DNA from 4 places in the Branchiibius hedensis genome. Region 2 is predicted to be linked to each of the others. Evidence: riboswitches for the same ligand, from Rfam matches in the RefSeq annotation. Region 2 holds a riboswitch; each other region holds the start of a gene.
What was found. A riboswitch is a leader RNA that binds a small molecule or an ion and turns the genes downstream of it on or off. The one in region 2 is predicted to bind S-adenosylmethionine.

Region 1 (5,153 bases), 2.0 Mb from region 2:
GCTCATGCGGCCGCTGTCCGCGGGACTGGACGCCGTTGCCGCGCCCCGAAGACGTGCCGGCGATCACCCAGGACATCCTCGAGGGCGCCGCACCCCTGCCCGGCCGCGACACCCTGCGGGAGCTACTGCAGCGCAGCGGGCCGCCGACCCCGCAGTGGGAGCAGCAGATCCCGCGGGCGCTCGGGACTGTAGCCGCGGCTGTGGTGGCGTGGTTGCGCGGCGACGGCGCACACGACCAGTTGGTGATCGCCGTGCGAGCGATGCGCGACAAGAGTTGGCGAGACGTCGTGATGGGTCTGCTTGCGCCAGAGGCGTTTCCCCGACACGAGGCGTCGAACGAGCATTTCGACTGCCGACCACACTTCGCGCAGATCGACCGCCAACTACGGCACGGACCGCTTCCGGGGCATCGGCAGATGCAGTGGACGATGATCAACACCCTGCCGGTGATACCAGCCCAGCATCAGGCGCCAGTACTCACGCTGATCGCCGCGAACTCGTGGGGGCACGGCGGCGGAGCCGAGGCCACCTTGGCCTGTGAACGGGCGTTGAATCTGGAGCCTGCCTACACGATGGCGCAACTGATCGCTGAGGCGGTGACCCAAGCGGTCCCCGCGCGGCCACCGGAGGCGATGACCGCATGAGCGTGTAACCATCGGGTTAAGTACCCACCGGACCGGGTGCCACTCGCTACCTTCGGGGCATGCCTGGGCACGTCGTGGTCTGCGGCTTCTCCGGATTCGCACTGCGTCTGCTCGAACAGTTGCTGGACTCGGGGGAGCAGGTGGTGCTGCTCGTCCCCGCCCTCGACGCAGGCGTAGCTGCAGCGCAGAGTCGGTGGGGTGTGCGGGTGGTCACCGCGCAGTTCGGGGTGACCAGTGCGCTCGCCGAGTGCGAGACAGCCAGGGCGCAGGCCGTGGTGTGTGTCTCCGATGATGAACGCTGGAATCTCGAGATCGCCCTCCTCGCAGAGCAACTCGCGCCCTCCGCTCGCATCGTGACGCAGTTGTCGAACGCCACCGTGGGTACGGCGATGGCGGATGGTTCGGGTCGTCACGTCGTCCTTGACGTGGCGACATTGGCGACGCCGTCGGTGGTGGAGGCCTGTTTGGGCCAGACCGTCCACGACATCGACGTCGCGGGTACGACCTTCGTCGTCGCGACGTTCCCGGTCAGCGCGGACGCCAGCCTGCGAGCCAGATTCGGTGACCTGGCACCCGTGGCGGTCATCGGCGCCGGCGGCGAGGTGTCCGCCTGCCCCGGGCGGGACCACATCGTGCGCTCCGGCGAACGCGCGGTGATGATCGGAACGGCCGAGGATTTCGCCCGGCAGCGGCTGGCCCTGCCGCAGCCGGCCCGACCCGCACGCGACGTCGCCCGGCGGCCGCTGCCGCACCGGCTGTTGCACTCGGCGGAGACGTTCGCCCGGGACGCGAACCCGAACCTGTTCCGGATGGCGGCCGTACTCGCCACTTTGCTGTGCATCTCCACGATCGTGTTGTGGCTGGGCTACCGCAAACCCGGGATGAGCGCGCTGGACGCTCTCTATTTCAGCAGCGAGACGATCGCGACCGTCGGCTACGGCGACTTCAACTTCGCCACCCAGCCGCCGTGGTTGCGGCTGTGGTCGATTCTGCTGATGTTCGCTGGCGTGACCACCACGGCCATCGTCATGGCGTTCCTTGCCGATGTCCTCATCTCGCGCCGCTTGTCGCACGGCGCCGCCCGCACGCGAGCCCGCCGGATGAGCGGGCACACGATCGTCGTGGGGCTTGGTGCGTTCGGAATGTCGGTGACGAGTGCCCTTCGCCAGCGCGGGGAGCAGGTGGTCCTTGTCGAGCGTGCCGAGCACACCCGGTTCAGCGAGACGGCCGCCGGTCTCGACGTGCCCGTGATCTACGGGGACGCTGCGTTGCCGGACACGATGTCCTCCGCCGGGCTGGGCCGCGCCCGTGCTGTTGCCGTGGTCACCAGCAGCGACCTGACCAACATCGAAGTGGCCATCGCGGTTCGCACCCTCCTCGGGCCCCGCTGGGGGACACCGACCGATGACGGAGTTCCGGTGGTCCTGCGGATCTTCGATCGTGACCTGGCGGGCGCCGTGGTCAACCGGTTCGGCTTTCAGAACGTTCGTCCGACGGTCGAGCTGGCGGTGCCGTGGTTCGTCGGCGCCGCCCTCGGCCTGCACGTGCTGGGCACCTTCTCGGTCCAGGGCGAATCCTTCATGGTGGGTCGCTTCGAGGTGGGTGACGGGCTGGACGCCGTGACGATGGACGAACTGTCGGCCCGCACCCGCGTGATCGCCATCCGCCGGACCAACGGATCCCTCGAGCACTCGCCGCGTCGCGAGGCCAGCTTCGCCGCCGGGGACCTGGCCTATCTCGTCGGCCCGTACGCCGAGTTACTGGCCGTGCTGCGACGTGGCCGGACCGTCGGCGGCGCCTGAGGGGCTGGTCAGGAGGGCGGCGCCTGCGGTGCGCGAGGAGACGAAGCGGCCGCCGGTGCGTTATCTTGGGCGGGTCAAGAGTTCCAGCGACAAGCCCCGGCTCGTTGGACGGCAACCCTCCTCGCGGTGGGGTGCCCCGGGTGAAGACAAGGCCGGATCAGGTGTCCGGCAACCGCGGGGCCCAGGTGGCCCCTCCCGTCCGGAGAGGCCAGGATGACCGTCGTTGAATCCCGTATCGCTCAGGCACCAGCGCGTCCGCAGGCCCGGCGGGTGCCCACCCCGCCCGGTGCCAACCCCCGGGCGCACGCGATCGGCGTACCCGCATTCGTCACCGAGACCGGCGAACGTATCCCCGATCTGGTCATCACCTTCCAGACCTGGGGCACGCTGTCCCCGGCTGCCGACAACGCCATCCTCATCGAGCACGCCCTCACCGGGGACGCGCACGTCGTCGGACCGACCGGACCCGACCAGCCCACTCCCGGCTGGTGGCCGGGCATCATCGGCCCCGGCGCACCGCTGGACACCGACACCAGCTTCGTCGTCGCGGTCAACGCGGTCGGCGGCTGCCGGGGGACCACCGGCCCGCACACCCTCGCCCCGGACGGTCGGGCGTGGGGCTCGCGGTTCCCCCGCACCACCATCCGTGACCAGGTCAGCGCCGAGGCGATCGTCGCCGACTACCTGGGCATCGACCGGTGGCAACTGGTCCTCGGCGGATCGATGGGCGGGATGCGCGCGATCGAATGGGTCGGCAGCTTCCCCGAGCGCACCGGCGCGGCACTGGTCATCGCCAGCACACCGTGGGCTACCGCCGATCAGATCGCGTGGGGACACATGCAGTCCGTCGCGATCGAAAGCGATCCGGCCTGGCACGGCGGCGACTACTACGCAACCGGTCACACTCCCGATACCGGTCTGGGCCTGGCCCGGCGGATCGCCCACAACACCTACCGGTCGGCCGCCGAACTCGACGACCGTTTCGGGCTGACCCCGCAGACGTCGCACCGCCCGCTTGACGGTGGACAGTTCGCGGTGCAGAGCTATCTGGATCACCAGGCGGCCAAGCTGGTTCGGCGGTTCGACGCCGGGTCCTACCTCAACCTCACCCGGGCGATGGCCACCCACGATGTGACCCGCGACCGTGGCGACCTGGCCGACGTACTCGGCGGGTACGACGGGTTGTTGCGCGTGGTGGCCGTCGACAGTGATCGGCTGTTCCCGCCGGCTCTGTCCGAGGCGATGGTTGCTGCGTACGGGCGGGAGCCGCTGCTCACGATCGCCTCCGATCATGGCCACGACGGGTTCCTGATCGAGCACGACCAGATCGCGACGATCACCGCCGACGTCGTGGCCGACACCCGTCCCCTGGGTGGCGCCGTCGGGTAACGTCGGGGCAGCGGGTCCCGGGGTGCCTTCCGGGGGGAAGGAAGGTCCGGATGACGGTCGTCGTCACCTACGCAGACTCTGCCGAAAGCACCGCCGCGTTGTACGCCGCGGCGGACGAATGCGGCCGACGGCGGCTGCCGCTGGTCGTCGTTGATCTCGGCGGTGCCCCGCAGCCGATCAGTGACGTCACCACCCGCCTTGCTGCACAAGGCCATTCGGTGGACGTGGTGCACCCCGACGAGGTAGCGGACACGGTCGAGGAAGTTCTGCGGGTGGTCGCTCAGCGACAGGCCGCCCTGCTGGTGATCGGTCTGCGGCACCGCACGCCGGTCGGCAAGCTCATTCTCGGATCGGCAGCGCAACGACTGCTGCTGGATGCCGCCTGCCCGGTGCTTGCCGTGCGGCCCGGGTTGCGCTCGGACGAAGAACCGCAAACAGGGCTCTGACCAGCGATGTTGCCGGGCTCGGAGCGAGTTCCTGGAGGCCTGCGGAATGATCTGGGCGCAAATGGGTTTTATAATGGTGACCAGCGCATTCCGCAAGGGGGACTTCCCCGCCCCGGAGATGCTCCCCAACACTGACCCAGAAGTCGTCGCGATCGATGTGAACGACCGCGTTCGTCGTGCCGTGGACCCCACCGCGGTCGTCGGAACGGCTTCTGCATGTCCTGGAAGGTAGCGAGTGACCTCAGTGTCGAAGACCCAGACAGCGCCGGCTGACGCCGTCGAGAACGCCAGCACGGCGAAGGCCGACGGGAAGGCTCCCGCGAAGGCGACTGCCCGGAAGACGACCGCCAAGAAGGCACCGGCCAAGCGGGCCGCCGCGAAGACAACGGCGAAGGTGGCCGGCGCAGCAGCAGCTCCGGCCAAGAAGGCTGCGGCCAAGAAGGCGACGACGGCCAAGGCCGCGGCGAAGAAGACCAGCGAGAAGGCTGACGCGGCCGGTGACGGCGAGGACACTGCGGAGGACATCGACCCGGACGAGGAGATCGAGCTCACCGAAGAGGTCCTCGTCGAGGAGACCGCTGCCGTCGAGGGCGCCACCGACAGCACCGACGCGGAGGACACCGCCGACGGCGAGGAAGCGGCCAAGCCGGCCGCCGCCGAGGAGAGCGAGTCGGCTGCGTTCGTCATCCGCCAGGACGACGAGGACGACGCCCCCGCCCAGCAGGTCGTGACCGCCGGTGCCACCGCCGACCCGGTCAAGGACTACCTGAAGCAGATCGGCAAGGTCGCCCTGCTGAACGCCGAGCAGGAGGTCGAACTCGCCAAGCGCATCGAGGCCGGCCTGTTCGCCGAGGAGAAGCTGAACTCCGGCG
Region 2 (5,153 bases):
CGATGGGTGTTAGGAGAGCCGGTTAGGCTGACTCCAGAACCCTGCGTCGACGGAGGATGGCCGTGCAGATTTCGGCGAAAAGCGACTACGCCGTGCGTGCTGCCCTGGAGATGGCCGCCCGTGCCCCCGACCTGCTGACGATCGACGCGATCGTGCAGGACCAGGGCATGCCGCGTAAGTTCGTCGAGGCCATTCTCGGCGACCTGCGCCGGGCCGGAATTGTCCGCACCCAGCGTGGTTGCGCGGGTGGCTACACCCTGGCCAAGCCGGCATCGGAGATTGCCATCGGCGACATTCTGCGCGCCGTGGACGGGCCCCTCGCGGAGGTGCGGGGCCTGCGGCCGCATGAGACGACGTACGGCGGGGTGGCCTCCCATCTGCCCGATCTGTGGGTGGCCGTGCGGTCCAGTCTGCGGCAGGTGCTGGATGAGGTGACGGTGCAGCAGCTGCTCACCGGTGCGCTGCCGGCCAAGGTGCGTCGGCTCAACGACGTCGAGGACGCCTGGCTCCCTCGCTGACATGGCCCTCAAATCCCACTCTGAGAGTAGGGATTAGACATCACGGCTGGTTTGTTCTAGCCTCACAAATGGTTATGAGTGTCAGCGACAAGCCCTGGCTTGCTGACCGGCAACCCTCCTGCGCGGTGGGGTGCTCCAGGTGATGACCCGGCACTTCCGACCGGAGGTGCAAGCGCGAATGTGCATGGCGGCGCCGACCGCGATGCCCGGAAGAGATGGGATAACCATGTCTGACCTTCATCTGGCCGTAGCCCTCGATGGTGCCGGTTGGCACCCGGCCGCCTGGCGCGAGCCGGACGCCCGTCCGGGGGAACTGTTCACCGCCCGCTACTGGACCGACCTGGTGCAGCAGGCCGAGCGCGGGTTGCTCGACCTCGTCACCATCGAGGACGGCTTCAGCCAACAGGCCGACCACCACGAGGCCGCCAGCGAGCGGACCGACCGGGTGCGTGGCCGGTTGGACGCCAACCTCGTGGCCGCCCGTGTGGCACCGACCACCTCGCACATCGGCTTGCTGCCGACAGTGGTTGCTCCGCACACCGAGCCGTTCCACGTCTCGAAGGCCATTGCGACGCTGGATTACGTCAGCACCGGTCGGGCCGGTGTCCGGGTGCGCTCGAGCGTCAGCCCGCAGGAGTACGGCAACGTCGGGCGGCGGCCGGTGCCCGAGCTGCCCGGCGACGGGGTGCCAGCGGCACTGACCCGCATCCTGTTCGGCGAGGTCGAGGACTACATCGAAGTGCTGCGCCGGCTCTGGGACAGCTGGGAGGACGACGCGGAGATCCGCGATGTGGCAACCGGTCGCTTCGTCGACCGCGAGAAGCTGCACTACATCGACTTCGAGGGCTCCGAGTTCAGCGTCCGCGGCCCCTCGATCACGCCGCGGCCACCGCAGGGGCAGCCACTGGTCTCGCTGCTGGTGCATCAGCAGGCTGGTTACGAATTGCTCGCGCGCAGTGCGGATCTGGGGTTCGTGACCCCGGCCGACGCCGCGGACGCCCACAACATCTCCACCGCGGTCCGCGCCGCCACGGCACAGGCCGGCCGGACCGCGGGGGAGGTCAACCTCCTCGGCGACGTCGTCGTCTTCCTGGACGACACGTACGCCGCCGCTGCCGCGCGCAAGGAGCGGCTCGACGTACGTGATGGGGCTGAACTGCACAGCGACGCAACGATCTTCGTCGGCACTCCCGGCGAACTTGCCGACCTGATCCTGGACTGGCAGTCCGCGGGCCTGGACGGGGTGCGCCTGCGCCCGGGTGCCCTGCCGCACGACCTGAGCCAGATCACCGACGCCCTGGTGCCCGAGTTGCAGCGGCGCGGAGCGTTCCGGACGGCGTACGACGCCACCACCTTGCGGGGGCACTTCGGCCTTGTCCGGCCCGCCAACCGCTACGCCGCCTGAGAGGAAACACGGACATGACCAAGCAGATCCACCTGGCCGCCCACTTCCCGGGCGTCAACAACACGACGGTGTGGAGCGACCCGCAGGCGGGTAGCCACATCGAGTTCGACTCCTTCAAGCGGTTCGCGCAGATCGCCGAGCGCGGCAAGTTCGACTTCCTGTTCCTCGCTGAGGGGCTGCGCTTGCGGGAGCAGAACGGCAAGATCTACGACCTGGATGTCGTGGGCCGCCCGGACACGTTCACGATCCTGGCGGCGCTGGCCGCGGTGACCGAGCACCTTGGGTTGACCGGCACGATCAACTCCACCTTCAACGAGCCCTACGACGTGGCAAGGCAATTCGCGTCGCTGGATCACCTGTCCGGTGGGCGTGCGGCGTGGAACGTCGTGACGTCCTGGGATGCGTTCACCGGTGAGAACTTCCGCCGCGGCGGCTTCCTCCCGCAGGATCAGCGCTACGAGCGGGCCCGGACCTTCCTGCAGACGGCTGCGGAGTTGTGGGACTCGTGGGGTCCGTCGGATCTGCTCGCGGACGTCGACTCGGGGCAATTCGTCTCGCGGGTCGACGCTGGTGCTTACGGCCACCATGACGACCACTTCGACATCAGTGGCCGCTTCAACGTGCCGTCCCCGCCGCAGGGTCGCCCGGTGATCTTCCAAGCCGGCGACTCCCACGATGGTCGGGAGTTCGCGGCCTCCTCGGCGGATGCGATCTTCAGCCGGCACGGGACGCTGGAGGACGGCAAGGCGTTCTACGAGGACGTCAAGGGCCGCCTGGCCAAGTACGGTCGCCGGCGCGACGACCTGCTGATCCTGCCCGCAGCGACCTTCGTGCTTGGCGACACGGATGCCGATGCGCAGGAAAAGGCAACCGAGGTGCGCCGGCAGCAGGTCAGCGGGCAGACCGCTCTGCGGTTCCTGGAGCAGTTGTGGAACCGCGACCTGTCGCACTACGACCCGGATGGTCCACTGCCGCAGGAGGATCCGGACCTGGGCGAGCACACGATCGCGCGCGGTCGGGCCAGTGTGCGTCGGCACGACGACATCCTCGAGACGGCACGCTCCTGGCGGGCCAAGGCCGAGGCGGAGAAGCTGTCGATCCGCGAACTGATCATCGAGGTCACCGCGCGGCAGAACTTCGTCGGCTCGCCGGAGACCATCGCGACGACCATCAACGACTACGTGCAACAGGACGCCAGCGATGGCTTCATCCTGGTGCCGCACATCACCCCGACGGTCTTGCACCGTTCGTGGACCAGGTGGTGCCGTTGTTGCAGGAGCGGGGCGTGTTCCGCACTGACTACGAGGGCGCGACGTTGCGGGAGAACCTGGGTCTGCGGCCGCAGACCGAGCAGGGAATCGTGGAAGGCGTTGCGTCGTGAGCGCCGACCGAGGCGAGGAAACGAGCGCAGCGAGGCCCGGAGCCGAGGCCAGAGGCGCGACCAACAACACCGTGACGACTCCGTTGTCCGTGCTGGATCTGGTGCCGATCTCGACCGGTTCAAATGCGCCGGAGGCATTGCGCAACAGCATCGACCTCGCCCAGCGTGCGGAGTCCCTCGGCTACGCCCGGTACTGGTTCGCCGAGCATCACCTCAATCCAGGTGTTGCAGGGACGTCGCCGGCCGTCGTCCTCGCGTTGGTTGCCGGTGCCACCGAGAGCATCCGGTTGGGCTCTGCTGCAGTGCAATTGGGTCATCGCACGGCGCTGTCCACGGTCGAGGAGTTCGGCCTGCTGGACACGTTGCACCCCGGTCGTTTCGACCTCGGCCTCGGACGCTCCGGTGGCAAGCCGCCGGGCTCGGAGACGCGCACACCGCAGGCGCCAGAAGGTCGTGTCCTGGACAACGGCTTGGTCATCCCGCCGGCCTTCGACTACTCGCAGTTGCTCGGCTCGCCACGGATCGCCTTGTCACAGGCGCTGTTGAAGCAGCCCGGAGCGACGTCGCAGCCCTACACCGAGCAGGTCGCGGACATCCTGGCGTTGATCGCCGGCACCTACCGCGCGGAGAACGGCGAAGAGGCGCACGTGGTCCCTGGCGAGGGCGCCGACCTGCAGATCTGGATCCACGGCAGCAGTGCCGGGGAAAGTGCGCAGGTCGCCGGAGCCAACGGACTGCGATTCGGCACGAACTACCACGTGGCACCGTCCGGAGTGCTGGAGGCGGTCGCCGCCTACCGCGAGGCGTTCGTTCCGAGCGCAACGCTTGGGTCGCCGTACGTCATCGTGTCGGCGGATGTCGTTGTCGCCGAAGACGACCAGACAGCAAGGGATTTGGCTGCCGGCTATGGCCCATGGGTGCGGTCGATCCGGACCGCCCAGGGCGCGATCCAGTACCCGACCGCCGAGGAGGCGCGCGCGCTGCCGTGGAGCCCGCAGGATGCCGCGCTGGTTGCCGACCGGGTGGACACGCAGTTCGTCGGGACGCCGGAGAAGGTGGCCGATCAGTTGGCCGCACTGCGCGACGCAACGCAGGCGGACGAACTGCTGATCACCACCATCACGCACGACCATGCGGACCGGGTGCGGTCCTTTGAACTACTGGCGAAGGAGTGGCAGCAACGATGAGTGTTGTTGTGGTGGTGGGCAACCCGAAGCCCAAGTCCCGGACGTTGTCGGCGGCGTCGCTGGTCGCCGAGCAGATTGCGGGCCGGCCGGCGGACACGGTGATCGACCTGGTCGACTTCGGCGCAGAGTTGTTGGACTGGTCCTCGACCGCCGTGGCTGAGGCCGTCGACCAGGTGCAGCAGGCCTCGGTCGTGGTCTTCGCCAGCCCGACCTACAAGGGCAGTTACACCGGTCTGCTGAAGCTCTTCCTCGACCGGATCGGCGGCGGCGCACTGCGCGAGGTCACCGCGATCCCGGTGCTGCTGGGCGGCGATCTGCGGCACTCGCTGGCGCCGGAGGCGTTCCTCAAACCGGTGCTCGCCGAGTTGGGTGCGTCCAGTCCGACACGCGGACTGTTCATCGTCGACAAGACCTGGGAGGACTCCCCGGAGCTCGCGGCGTGGCTGCAATACGAAGAACCGGTGCTGGAGCGCATCCGGGCCCGTCTCGAGACGAAGGCAGCGGCATGACCGTGTACGACATCACCAGTGGCCGGCCGCGACCGGCCTTCGACACCGCACGCCTGCGGCAGGTCTTCGGTGCGTTCCCCAGTGGGGTGACCGCCGTGGCTGCGATCGTCGATGACGTGCCGCACGGCCTGGCGGCGAGTTCCTTCACCTCGG
Region 3 (5,153 bases), 390 kb from region 2:
GTGACTCAGGTCACAGCCATGCACCTGAGTGCCGACTTCATGTCACTGCGCGCCACCCCCTGCGATGACGGTGTGATCGGGGTTACATTCAAGGGGAGACGAGGAGGTTTCGATGGTGCAGACCCTGCGCAGTGATGACCTGGCTGCAGCGCGCGAAGCCTGGGGTCGATTGCTGTCCAAGACCCACCTGACCTGGGACATCACCGAGCTCACGCCGGCCGACCACACGCCGTACTCCGCCTCCGTGCGCCAACGACATCTCGCCGATCTGGTCCTGGTCGATTGCTCGTGCGACCCGTGCGCCGGTGTCCGCCGCGGCCCGCAGATCAGCCAGACCGACGGCGAGTACCTGGTCATGCTGATGACGTTGCGGGGCCGCGAACAGGTCACCCAGGCCGGCCGGACCGCCCAGTTGGGTCCCGGCAGTGTCGTGATGTGGGACTCCGCGCAGCACGCCGAGTTCCTCGTTCAGGAGCCGCTGATCAAGCGCAGCTTGCTGGTGCCCAAGGCCGCCCTGGCCGAGGTCGGCGCGCGGGGCGAACTGCTCACCGGGTCCGTCCTCGACGCCTCCGCACCGGCCGTGTCCCTGCTGCGCAACTACCTCGACGGCCTGTCCCGCACCATCGACGACCTGCCGCTCGGGGCGCTGCCCGCGGCTCGTAACGCCACGATCGAACTCCTGGCCGCCGCGCTCCAGGCGCCGCGACAGACCTGGCCGCAATCGACGTACGCCACCCGATCCGCCGCCGAGGCCTTCATCGAGCGCAACCTGCACCGGGGCACCCTCACGCCCGCCGTGATCGCCGACCAGATCGGCGTGTCCGTGCGCTCGTTGCACCGTGCGTTCGAGGACTCCGGGGAGACCGTGTCTGGGTACCTTCGAGTACGCCGATTGGCCCGCGCCCGTGACGATCTCACCTCTGGCAGCACCGTCAGCCAGGTTGCTCGACGCTGGCATTTCTCCGACGCCAGTCACTTCTCCCGTTCGTTCAAGCGGCAGTACGGGCTCAGTCCCAGCGAACTGCTACCCCACCTCTGACACCAACCCGCATTGCCTACATAGTGAGTAGGCATTTGCCCTCACGGCTCAGCGCAGGTAACGTGCCACGCGGCATCGAGTGTCAGCGACAAGCCCTGGCTAGCTGACCGGCAACCCTCCCACCCGCGGCGGGGTGCTCCAGGTGAAAGCCCGGCCGCGGCATCCCCGTGGCAAGCGCGTGGTCTCCGTTGCGAGGCCGTTGACGACGGAGGATCGCAGTGTCTGGCACCGGCTCGTTCGCAGCGCTAGCCGTGCCCGATTACCGCCGGTTCTGGTTCAGCGGGCTGCTGTCCAACACCGGCACCGCCATGCAAGCGGTCGCCATGGACTGGTACGTCCTGGAAATCTCCGGCAGCGGCACCGCGGTCGGCTGGGCGGTCGGACTGCAGTTCGCGCCGGTGCTGCTCTTCGGCCTCTGGGGCGGGGTCATCTCCGACCGCCTCGACCGCCGCCGGCTGCTGCTCATCGCCCAATCGCTCTACGCCGTGCAGTCGGTCATCCTGGCCGCCGCGGTCCTCAGCGGCCACGCAACGCTCAGCCTGCTGTTCGTCCTGTCCTTCAGCCTCGGCCTGGTCTTCATGGTCGAGAACCCGGCCCGCCTGTCCTTCGTCACCGACCTGGTCGGGCCACGCCTGATCCCGAACGCCGCCGGCCTGAACATCCTGTCGCTCAACGTCGCCCGCCTCGTCGGCGCCGCCCTCGCCGGATTGCTGCTCACCTGGCTCGGCGCAGGCTGGGTCTTCGCGATCAACTCGGTCAGCTTCATCGTCATGATCACGGCCCTGGCCACCATCCACCCCATCGCCAGCGAACGCGTCATCCTGCCATGGCGCGGCGCCGGCATCGACGGCCTGCGCTACGTCGCCGCCCGCAAAGACCTCGTCGCCGTCTTCCTCGTCTACGGCCTCACCGCAACCTTCGGGATGAACTTCCCCACCACCCTGACTCTCTTCGCCGAGCGCGAATTCGACACGGGCTCAACCGGACTGGGCGTCATGTCGGCAGCTCTGGCGATCGGCACCATCGTCGGAACCCTCTTCGCCGCCCGCCGCAGTCAGCCACGCATCACCATGGTCACCTCGGGCGCGTTCTGGTTCGGCGTCAGCCTCACCGTCCTGGCCGCCGCCCCCACGTACGCCACCTTCTTGATCGTCCTGCTGGTCAGCGGCTTCATCCTGATGCTGCTCGCCGCGGCCGTCTCGGCGTACGTCCAAACCGGTGTCGACAACGCCGTCCGCGGCCGGGTCATGGCGGTCTACACCGTCATTTCCATGGGCGGTACGCCGATCGGCAGCCCCATCGTGGGCTGGGTCTCCGACCGTTTCGGCGTCCGCTGGGGTGTCGCTCTCGGCGCGTTCGTCTGCGTCGGCATCGCCCTGATCGTCACTCTCGCCGTACGCCGAGCCACGACTCCCTGGGACCTCGTCACCGATCCCGCCGGCCGGCTGAGTGACGTCGAAGGAAAGGAAAGTCGTTGTCTGACATCGTGATACGCGACGCACAACCGCAGGAGTTCGACGCCATCGGCGCACTCACAGTAGCGGCGTTCGAGGCCCCGCGCCCCGAGGACCGCACACCGCGCAAGGCGAATCCGCAGCGACGGCGTACCTTGGCTGACGCGGGGGCACGGGCCCGCGACGGACGACTCCTGGTCGCCGTCGACACACTGACCGATCGACTCATCGGCACGGTCGCCCTCGTGCACGCCGGCACACCGAGCGCACAGTTCGCCCGCGATGGTGAAGCCGAGATCCGCCTGCTGGCGGTCGACCCGGAGCACAGAGGCCGCGGCATCGCCTACGACCTGATGCAGCACGCCATCGCGGTCGCCCGCGAGCAGGACGCCGACGCAGTCGTTCTCGACACCGGTCCGCGCAACCTGACCGCACAACGGCTCTACACCCGACTCGGCTTCGAGCGCGCGCCGGAGCGGGAAACCCGGGCCAGCGTCGCTGGCGGCATGCTCGTCGTCTTCACCCTGCCCCTGACCGCGCGCAACACCCTCGCGACCCTCACCAGCCAAAGGAACTGACATGCCTATCCCCCTCATCCTCGACCTCGGTCAACCACGCCTCGACCCGGCCACGATCAGCGACCAGGTCCACCGCACCGAGGCCGCCGGCGTCAGCATCGTCAGCTTCAGCGACGCCCCCGTGCTCCCCCACCCTGGCGGCCTCGAGGCCGGCACCAGTGCTGCGTTCGTCTCCACCCGCACTGACCGCGTCGGACTCGCCCCGCAGTTGCACGTCACGACCACCGAACCGCTGCAGGAGCGCGGCGTCTACCGCACCCAATACACCGGCCGGACCCTGCGGGAGCACCTGCAGTTGCCGCCGGTCACCACCACCAACGAACGGCGGCTGTCGGCATGAGATTCCTGGCCATCACCCTCATCGTCCACGCGCCCGACCCGATCACCGGCCGTCAGCCGACGACGCACGAGCGGTTCAATGAGGTCGTCGAAAACGCCGTGCTCGCAGAGCAACTCGGCTTCGACGGCTTCGGCGTCGGCGAGCGTCACGAGCGGCCATTCATCTCCTCCTCGCCGACGGTGGTGCTCTCCCACATCGCGGCCCGCACCAGGGCGATCCGGCTCTTCACGGCCGTCACCACGTTGAGCCTGCTCGACCCGGTCCGTGCCTACGAGGACTACGCGACCCTGGATCACCTGTCCGGTGGCCGGCTCGAACTCATCATCGGCAAGGGCAACGGGGCCGCCCAGCGCGAGCTGTTCAACGTCACGCCGCAGGATCAGTGGGCCCGCAACGCCGAGTCCTTCGAGGTGTTCCGGCAGCTGTGGCAGGACAACCAGATCACCTACGACACCCAATTCCGGCCACCGCTGCGCGACGCGGAGGTCTGGCCGCTGCCCTACCAGCGGCCGATCCGGATCTGGCACGGCTCGGCGACCAGCCAGGAGTCGGTGGACCTGGCCGCGCGGTACGGCGACCCACTGTTCTCCGCGAACGTCACCAACCCGGTCGAGCCCTACGCCGAACTCATCGACTACTACCGCCAACGCTGGCTCGACTACGGTCATGACCCTGCCCAGATCGCCGTCGGCGCAGGCACCGCTGGGTACTACTCGCACCGCGACTCCCAGGTGGCACTGGAGACGTATCGCCCGGTGTGGGAGGGCAATTCAGCGGCGCAGCGACGGGCCGGCGTGCCCCAGGTCTTCACCAGCTACGAGGACTACGTCGAACGCAGCTCCGCCCTGATCGGCTCGCCTGCGCAGATCATCGAGAAGGTGCACCGCTACCACGAGCAGTTCGGGCACAGCGTGCTGCACATCCATGCCGACGCCGGTGGCCTGACCCAGGAGCAACACCGCGACAGCCTTGAGCTCTTCCAGTCCGACATCGCGCCCACGCTGCGCCGCGAGATCCCGGACCCGCCGTGGGGTTGGGGTTCCCCCGCCCAGGATGGGAGCCTGGACACCGTGCCGACCACCACCGCCTCTCACGCCCTGGCCACCGGATGACCACCACCACGCCAGGCAGGATCGCAGCCGGCGACGTTGCCGTCCTCGACAACGCCGCCTGGGAGTCGTTGAGCGGTCCGCACGCCCACTTTGCCCGCGGCGAAGGCCGCGTTCTGGGCTACCCGCGAGACGTCTCTCCGCTGATGGCCTTCCCTGATGACCCGACCGATGCCGAGTGGGCCGTGGCTGCCGATCTCGTCGGTCCCGGCGGCGCAGTTCCGTTCAGCGGCAACGCGATCCCGCCGACCGGTTGGACCGTCGCCGGTGGTTTCGAAGGGGTGCAGCTCGTCGCGACCTCGGTGTCTGCCCGCGCCGAGGGTGAGGCGGTCACGCTGACCGCACACGACGTACCGGACATGCTGGCGTTGGTCGAGCGCACCCAACCCGGCCCGTTCCTGCCGCGCACCATCGAGCTTGGCACCTACCTGGGGATCCGCCGCGACGGTCGGTTGATCGCGATGGCCGGCGAGCGGTTGCACCCGCCGGGTTGGACCGAGATCAGCGCGGTCTGCACCGATGCCGACTCCCGGGGCGAGGGCCTGGCCACCCGGCTGGTCCTGGCCGTCGCCCACAACATCGTCAACCGCGGAGACACGCCGTTCATGCACGCCAACGCCGCCAACACCAATG
Region 4 (5,153 bases), 470 kb from region 2:
TGCAGGAGAAGAGCGGCGCGCTGGCCGGCTCGATGTCCGGCGGCCAACAGCAGATGCTCGCCATCGGACAGGCGCTCATGGCCAAACCGCAGGTGCTGATGCTGGACGAGCCGTCGGGCGGCCTGGCGCCCGCCATTGTGGCGGAGGTCATGGCACGTATCGGCGCTCTCGCCGACGCGGGATTGGGAATCCTGCTCGTCGAGCAGTCGATCGACGCCGCGCTCAATATCGCCCATGATGTCGTGGTGCTCGACAATGGACGGGTCAGTTTCGCCGGCCGCGTCTCGGAGAGTCATCCCGATCAGATCCGGGAGGCGGTCCTCGGGGAGTATGTCGGGGCTATAGGTTTGCAACGATCTAACAAGGCGGTCGGCTCGGTCGAGACGAAGGAGCAGGATATGGGCGGAAGGAGCCACTAGGTGAGCCCGAGGAACAACGGGGGCTCGTCCGGCAGGGGCGAGGCCGATACCCTGCCGCAATCCGAACGGCGGCGCGAGCTCCTGGCGATCGCCGAGGACCTTTTCGCAACCAAGGGTTACGCCGAAACCACCGTCCGAGACATCGCCCAGCACGGCGGCATCCTTTCCGGCAGCCTGTACCACCACTTCTCGTCCAAGGACGAGATGGCGCACGAGATCCTCCGCTCGTTCGTTGACGACTTGCACACGAAGACTGCGGCGGCGGTGGCTGCCGGCGGATCGGCGACCGATCTGGTCGATCGCTTGGTGCGAGATGCGTTCGAGATCATCCACGAACGGCCGCTGACCGTGGCGCTTTACCAGAACGAAGCCTCCAGCCTGGCCACGCAACCGGGTTTCGGCTACCTGGTCGACGCCGGCCGCGAGGTGGAGCAGGTCTGGCGTAGCGCGATCATCAGCGGCCAGGAGGGCGGCGAGTTCCGCCCCGACCTGGATGCCCGGATCCTCTATCGCTTCATCCGAGACACGGTGTGGTCGTCGGTCCGTTGGTATCGCCCGGGGGCAGCTACACCCCGACGGTGCTGGCCGACCAATTCCTCGCACTGCTGCACGGCGGCCTGTTGCAGCGTTGAGGCTGCCGGCGAGCCGGTCGCGGAACTCCCGGACGGGCGCCGATCACCCGACCTGGCGAGTTTGACCCTGCCAATAACGCTGTCGCAGTGTAGGTTTGTCCGGTTTGCCGACGGCCGTCAGTGGGAGTTCGCTGACGATGTCGACGCTCTTCGGCGCGTGACTGGGGCCTTTGCGCTCGCGCACAGCGGCGATGATGGCTGCCACGTCCGGGTGCTGACCGGGTTGAGGGACCACGACCGCCTTCACGGCCTCCCCCCACTTCGGGTCAGGTACGCCGATCACGGCGACCTCGGCGACCGCGGGCTGTGCGGAGATCACGTCCTCGATCTCCCGGGGGAAGACGTTGAATCCTCCCGAGATGATGACGTCCTTGGTCCGGTCGACGATGGTCAGGAAGCCATCCGCGTCCTGGCGCGCGATGTCGCCGGTGTGCAACCATCCGCCGGCGAAGAGCCGATCGGTCTCCTCCGGCCGATTCCAATAGCCGTCGGTGACCAGGGGGCCACGCACGCAGACCTCTCCGGAGACACCAGGCGAGACCGCGGTCCCGTCCGGATCCAACAGCGCCACCTCGAGCCAGGCGACGGGCCGACCGCAACTGGCGAGGCGCTCGAGATCGTCTTCACGGTGCTCGCTGCGTCGCATGACCGAGATCGTCATCGGCGATTCGGTCTGACCGTAGAACTGGAAGAAGATCGGCCCGAATCTGCGGATGGCCTCGGCCAAGCGACTGGGCGAGATGGGAGAAGCCCCGTAGTAGATGACCTCCAGCGACGACACGTCGTAAGAGTCCAGATCCGGGTGATCGAGGATGGCGTAGAGCATCGTCGGCACCAACATCGTGGCCGTAATCCGTTCGCGCTGAACCGTTTCCAGGAAAGCCGTGGCGGAGAAGGCGGACATCGCGACCATCGAGCCGCCGCGTAGCAGCACAGGGATCCAGAATCCACCGGCAGCATGACCGAGCGGCGTACAGAAGAGGAAGCGCAGCGTCGTCGGCCACTCCCATTCTGACAACTGGATCTGGGTGAGCATCGCGGTGCTCCGGTAGGTCCCGACGACCCCCTTGGGCCGACCGGTCGAACCTCCGGTGTAGACCAGGCTGGAAGGTTGATCGGCGTGCACCTGAGGGGCCACCAACCGTCGCGGGGTGAACGTGTCGGCCAGGGTCACCAGATCGGTGCCGATGGGGGCCGGGCCGAGGGAGAACAGACGGGTCAGACCCGGCAGGCGCTCGGCGAGCGCCACGACGTGATCGGCGTACCCGGCAGGATCGAAGACCAGGGTGTCGATGCCGGCATCTTCCAGGACGAAAGCGTGGTCATCGAGCGAGCCCTTCGGGTGCAGCGCGGTGGCTCGCGTTGCGGTGAGGTACCCCGCCCCCAGCACGAAGAACACCTCGGGGCGGTTGGCCGAGAGGACGGCGACGGGGGTGCCAGGCATCACACCGGCGGCCGTATACGCCTGGGCGAACTGGCTGATCCGATCCCGTAGCTGGGCGTAGGACAGCGTCGCCCCGGGCAGTTGGACAGCCGGGAGGCTGCGGCCGCGCGCGAGCGCCCGCACGAGCAGATCGGGCATGTACGCCGGGGCGCGGAGTCGGTCGGTGATCATGCGGTAGCTCCTCCATCGATAACGATTTCCGTGCCGGTCATGTAGCCGCTGGCATCGGACGCCAGGTAGGCGACGATGAATGCGACCTCCTCCGGCGTCCCCTTGCGGGGCACCGGAAGCAGGCTGAGGTCGGCGGTGCTGTTCTGCGTCATCGGGGTATCCACCGATCCGGGACAGACGCAGTTGACCCGGATCTGCCGTGGAGCCAGTTCCCCGGCGAGCGAGCGGGTGGCGCCACGCAGACCCCACTTGGACGCCGCATAGGGGACGGCACCAGGGTGCCCGCGAAGGGCCGAGATGGAGGCGATGTTGATGATGGAGCCGCCCGGGGGCATCACGGGTACGACCGCCTGGACACCCAGCAGTGGCCCGATCAGATTGACGTCCAACACGTGCCGAAGGTCTGCCTCCAGCCACGGCAGGAATTCGCCCGTCCGGTAGACGCCGGCGTTGTTGACCAGGACGTCGAGGTGGCCGTGCACCTCCACCGTGGCAGCCACGACATCGTCCCAGGAAGAGCGGGACGCCGTGTCGTGAGCCAACCCGGTCACTGAGGGCCCGAGCCGCCGGGCGACATCGGCGACCTCGGCGTGCAGCAGGTCGGTGGCGATCACCGTGGCCCCGAGGCTGGCGAAGAGTGCTGCTTCGGCGGCTCCCTGTCCGTGTGCGGCACCGGTGACCAGGGCGGTCTTTCCGGCGAGGGAGGGTGCGATTGTCGCCTCGCCGTTCATCCTCCGAGCGATCGATTCTGGCAGTTCACGCCAACAAAGCTATCGTTTGCTTGGTATGGATTCAATCGCCAACGAGATGGTCGTGACAAGGGGTGCTGACGGCATCGGTGCACGCGGACTGCGCCGTCGCCGACCTACTCGGCGGAAGCGTCCGGCGTAGCCGTCCCGGCCAGTCGCTGCTGGACCCGCTGGTCGACCAACGCGTCCAGCTTCTTCTGCGACAACGACCGGTGCAGCGGCAAACCCAAGCCCAACCCGATCAACAGGCCCGCACCCAGTGCGAGGCCGCAGATGATGCCCATCTTGGGTCGCGGATCGGTCAACCCCTTGGTCGTGCCGCCTCCCTGGTATCGGGTGGCGATCTCCCAGATGACCTTCAAGTCCACACTGAGCACCATGAACAGCAGGATGCCGCCGACCACCAGCGCGATGAGGCCGAGCACCACGAGCGTCAGCTTGAACTTCTTCATGGACAAACCGTATTGCACACAGGTCACGGACAGACCCGCAAAACCGCGACCGGACAGAAGTGGACACGGGCTAACCCGATAACCTACCGTCGCAGTAGGCATTGAGTGTCAGTGACAAGCCCTGGCTGGCTGACCGGCAACCCTCCTTCCACGGTGGGGTGCTCCAGGTGAAAGCCCGGCCCGACCGGAACCCCGGCGGGCAAGCGTGAGAGTGACCTCAGGGAGCAGCAATGAGTAATGCCGTGATCGACAGCACCGACTTCGCCGCCGACTGGCAGCAGTGGCACCAGCAGCATGAGCAGACCCGCGCCGACCGGCACGGCTTCCTGGCCGTCACCGGTCTGCACTTCTTGTCGCAGGAGCCGCAGCGCTTCGACCGCGCTCCGGGCCAGTGGTGGACCGACCAGAGCGGCGTCCACGTCCGCCTCGATGACGGCGAAACGCTGACTAGGGACGGTGAGCGCCTCGATGGCACTGTCGACTTCGGCGTGATCCCCGAACGCGCCGGTGTCACAGTGGGATTCGAGGATGGCGTCATCGAAGTCGCCAAGCGTGGAGGTGAGGACATCATCCGCCCACGGCACCCCGACCACGAGATCCTGGCTGGCTACGAGGGCACGCCCACGTTCGCCCCCGATCCGGCGTGGGTGATCGAGGGCCGCTACTCGGCGTACGACGAACCCATCCCCACCACGGTCGGTGCCGCGGTCGACGGCTTGCAGCACGTCTACGACGCACCCGGGGAGATCCACTTCACCAAGGACGGCCAGGACCTGACCCTGGTCGCCTTCCCGGGGCACGGGGGCAATCTGCTGGTGCTGTTGCGTGACGCCACGAGCGGGATCAGCACGTACGCCGCGAACCGGGCTCTGTCGGTGCCCGCACCTGATGCGGCGGGTCGGGTCACGCTCGACTTCAACCGCGCGACCAACCTGCCGTGCGCGTACACGCCGTACGCCACCTGCCCGCTGCCGCCGGCGCAGAACACGCTGCCGATCGCGGTCGAGGCCGGTGAGAAGACGCCGCTGTGACGATGCGCTCACCCGCGCTGGGCGTGCCCCGTCAGGCGGGCGGGATCTCCACCCGCGACCACCAGCCGGCGGCCTGCCGCTCGAAGGGTGTCAGGCCGGGCTCCTGGGCCAACGTCGCCAAGCCGGGATGGGCGGACATCCCGGCGGCGTAGAGCAATCGGCGGTGCTCGACGTCCGGCGCCTGAGTCTCAGTACGCAGGTCGAGGTCGTGCGGGAACGCCCGGTTGTGCGCCAGCGGCACCAGAAGTCGGGCGC

Region 1: it holds a riboswitch for S-adenosylmethionine, as region 2 does, so the genes downstream of both, metX (homoserine O-acetyltransferase MetX) here and DR843_RS13830 (LLM class flavin-dependent oxidoreductase) in region 2, are expected to answer to the same signal.
Region 3: it holds a riboswitch for S-adenosylmethionine, as region 2 does, so the genes downstream of both, DR843_RS11880 (MFS transporter) here and DR843_RS13830 (LLM class flavin-dependent oxidoreductase) in region 2, are expected to answer to the same signal.
Region 4: it holds a riboswitch for S-adenosylmethionine, as region 2 does, so the genes downstream of both, DR843_RS16160 (DUF1684 domain-containing protein) here and DR843_RS13830 (LLM class flavin-dependent oxidoreductase) in region 2, are expected to answer to the same signal.

What each region holds. Positions count from the first base shown of each region.
Region 1 covers NZ_UESZ01000001.1:831,617-836,769, forward strand. The annotation lists gene DR843_RS04100 (DUF4192 family protein) at 1-644, shown strand, start outside; gene DR843_RS04105 (NAD-binding protein) at 704-2,446, shown strand; SAM riboswitch class IV at 2,519-2,627, shown strand; gene metX (homoserine O-acetyltransferase MetX) at 2,660-3,835, shown strand; gene DR843_RS04115 (universal stress protein) at 3,886-4,281, shown strand; gene DR843_RS04120 (RNA polymerase sigma factor) at 4,517-5,153, shown strand, end outside.
Region 2 covers NZ_UESZ01000001.1:2,853,806-2,858,958, reverse strand. The annotation lists gene DR843_RS13835 (RrF2 family transcriptional regulator) at 57-518, shown strand; SAM riboswitch class IV at 589-699, shown strand; gene DR843_RS13830 (LLM class flavin-dependent oxidoreductase) at 745-1,923, shown strand; partial or broken gene DR843_RS13825 (NtaA/DmoA family FMN-dependent monooxygenase) at 1,938-3,107, shown strand; gene DR843_RS20865 (hypothetical protein) at 3,173-3,304, shown strand; gene DR843_RS13820 (LLM class flavin-dependent oxidoreductase) at 3,301-4,491, shown strand; gene DR843_RS13815 (NADPH-dependent FMN reductase) at 4,488-5,000, shown strand; gene DR843_RS13810 (flavin reductase family protein) at 4,997-5,153, shown strand, end outside.
Region 3 covers NZ_UESZ01000001.1:2,459,946-2,465,098, forward strand. The annotation lists gene DR843_RS11875 (helix-turn-helix domain-containing protein) at 113-1,039, shown strand; SAM riboswitch class IV at 1,111-1,222, shown strand; gene DR843_RS11880 (MFS transporter) at 1,258-2,529, shown strand; gene DR843_RS11885 (GNAT family N-acetyltransferase) at 2,514-3,071, shown strand; gene DR843_RS11890 (hypothetical protein) at 3,073-3,411, shown strand; gene DR843_RS11895 (LLM class flavin-dependent oxidoreductase) at 3,408-4,523, shown strand; gene DR843_RS11900 (GNAT family N-acetyltransferase) at 4,520-5,153, shown strand, end outside.
Region 4 covers NZ_UESZ01000001.1:3,324,688-3,329,840, forward strand. The annotation lists gene DR843_RS16135 (ABC transporter ATP-binding protein) at 1-419, shown strand, start outside; partial or broken gene DR843_RS20950 (TetR/AcrR family transcriptional regulator) at 420-968, shown strand; gene DR843_RS16145 (AMP-binding protein) at 1,095-2,666, opposite strand; gene DR843_RS16150 (SDR family NAD(P)-dependent oxidoreductase) at 2,663-3,397, opposite strand; gene DR843_RS16155 (hypothetical protein) at 3,532-3,867, opposite strand; SAM riboswitch class IV at 3,965-4,079, shown strand; gene DR843_RS16160 (DUF1684 domain-containing protein) at 4,098-4,898, shown strand; gene DR843_RS16165 (hypothetical protein) at 4,930-5,153, opposite strand, start outside.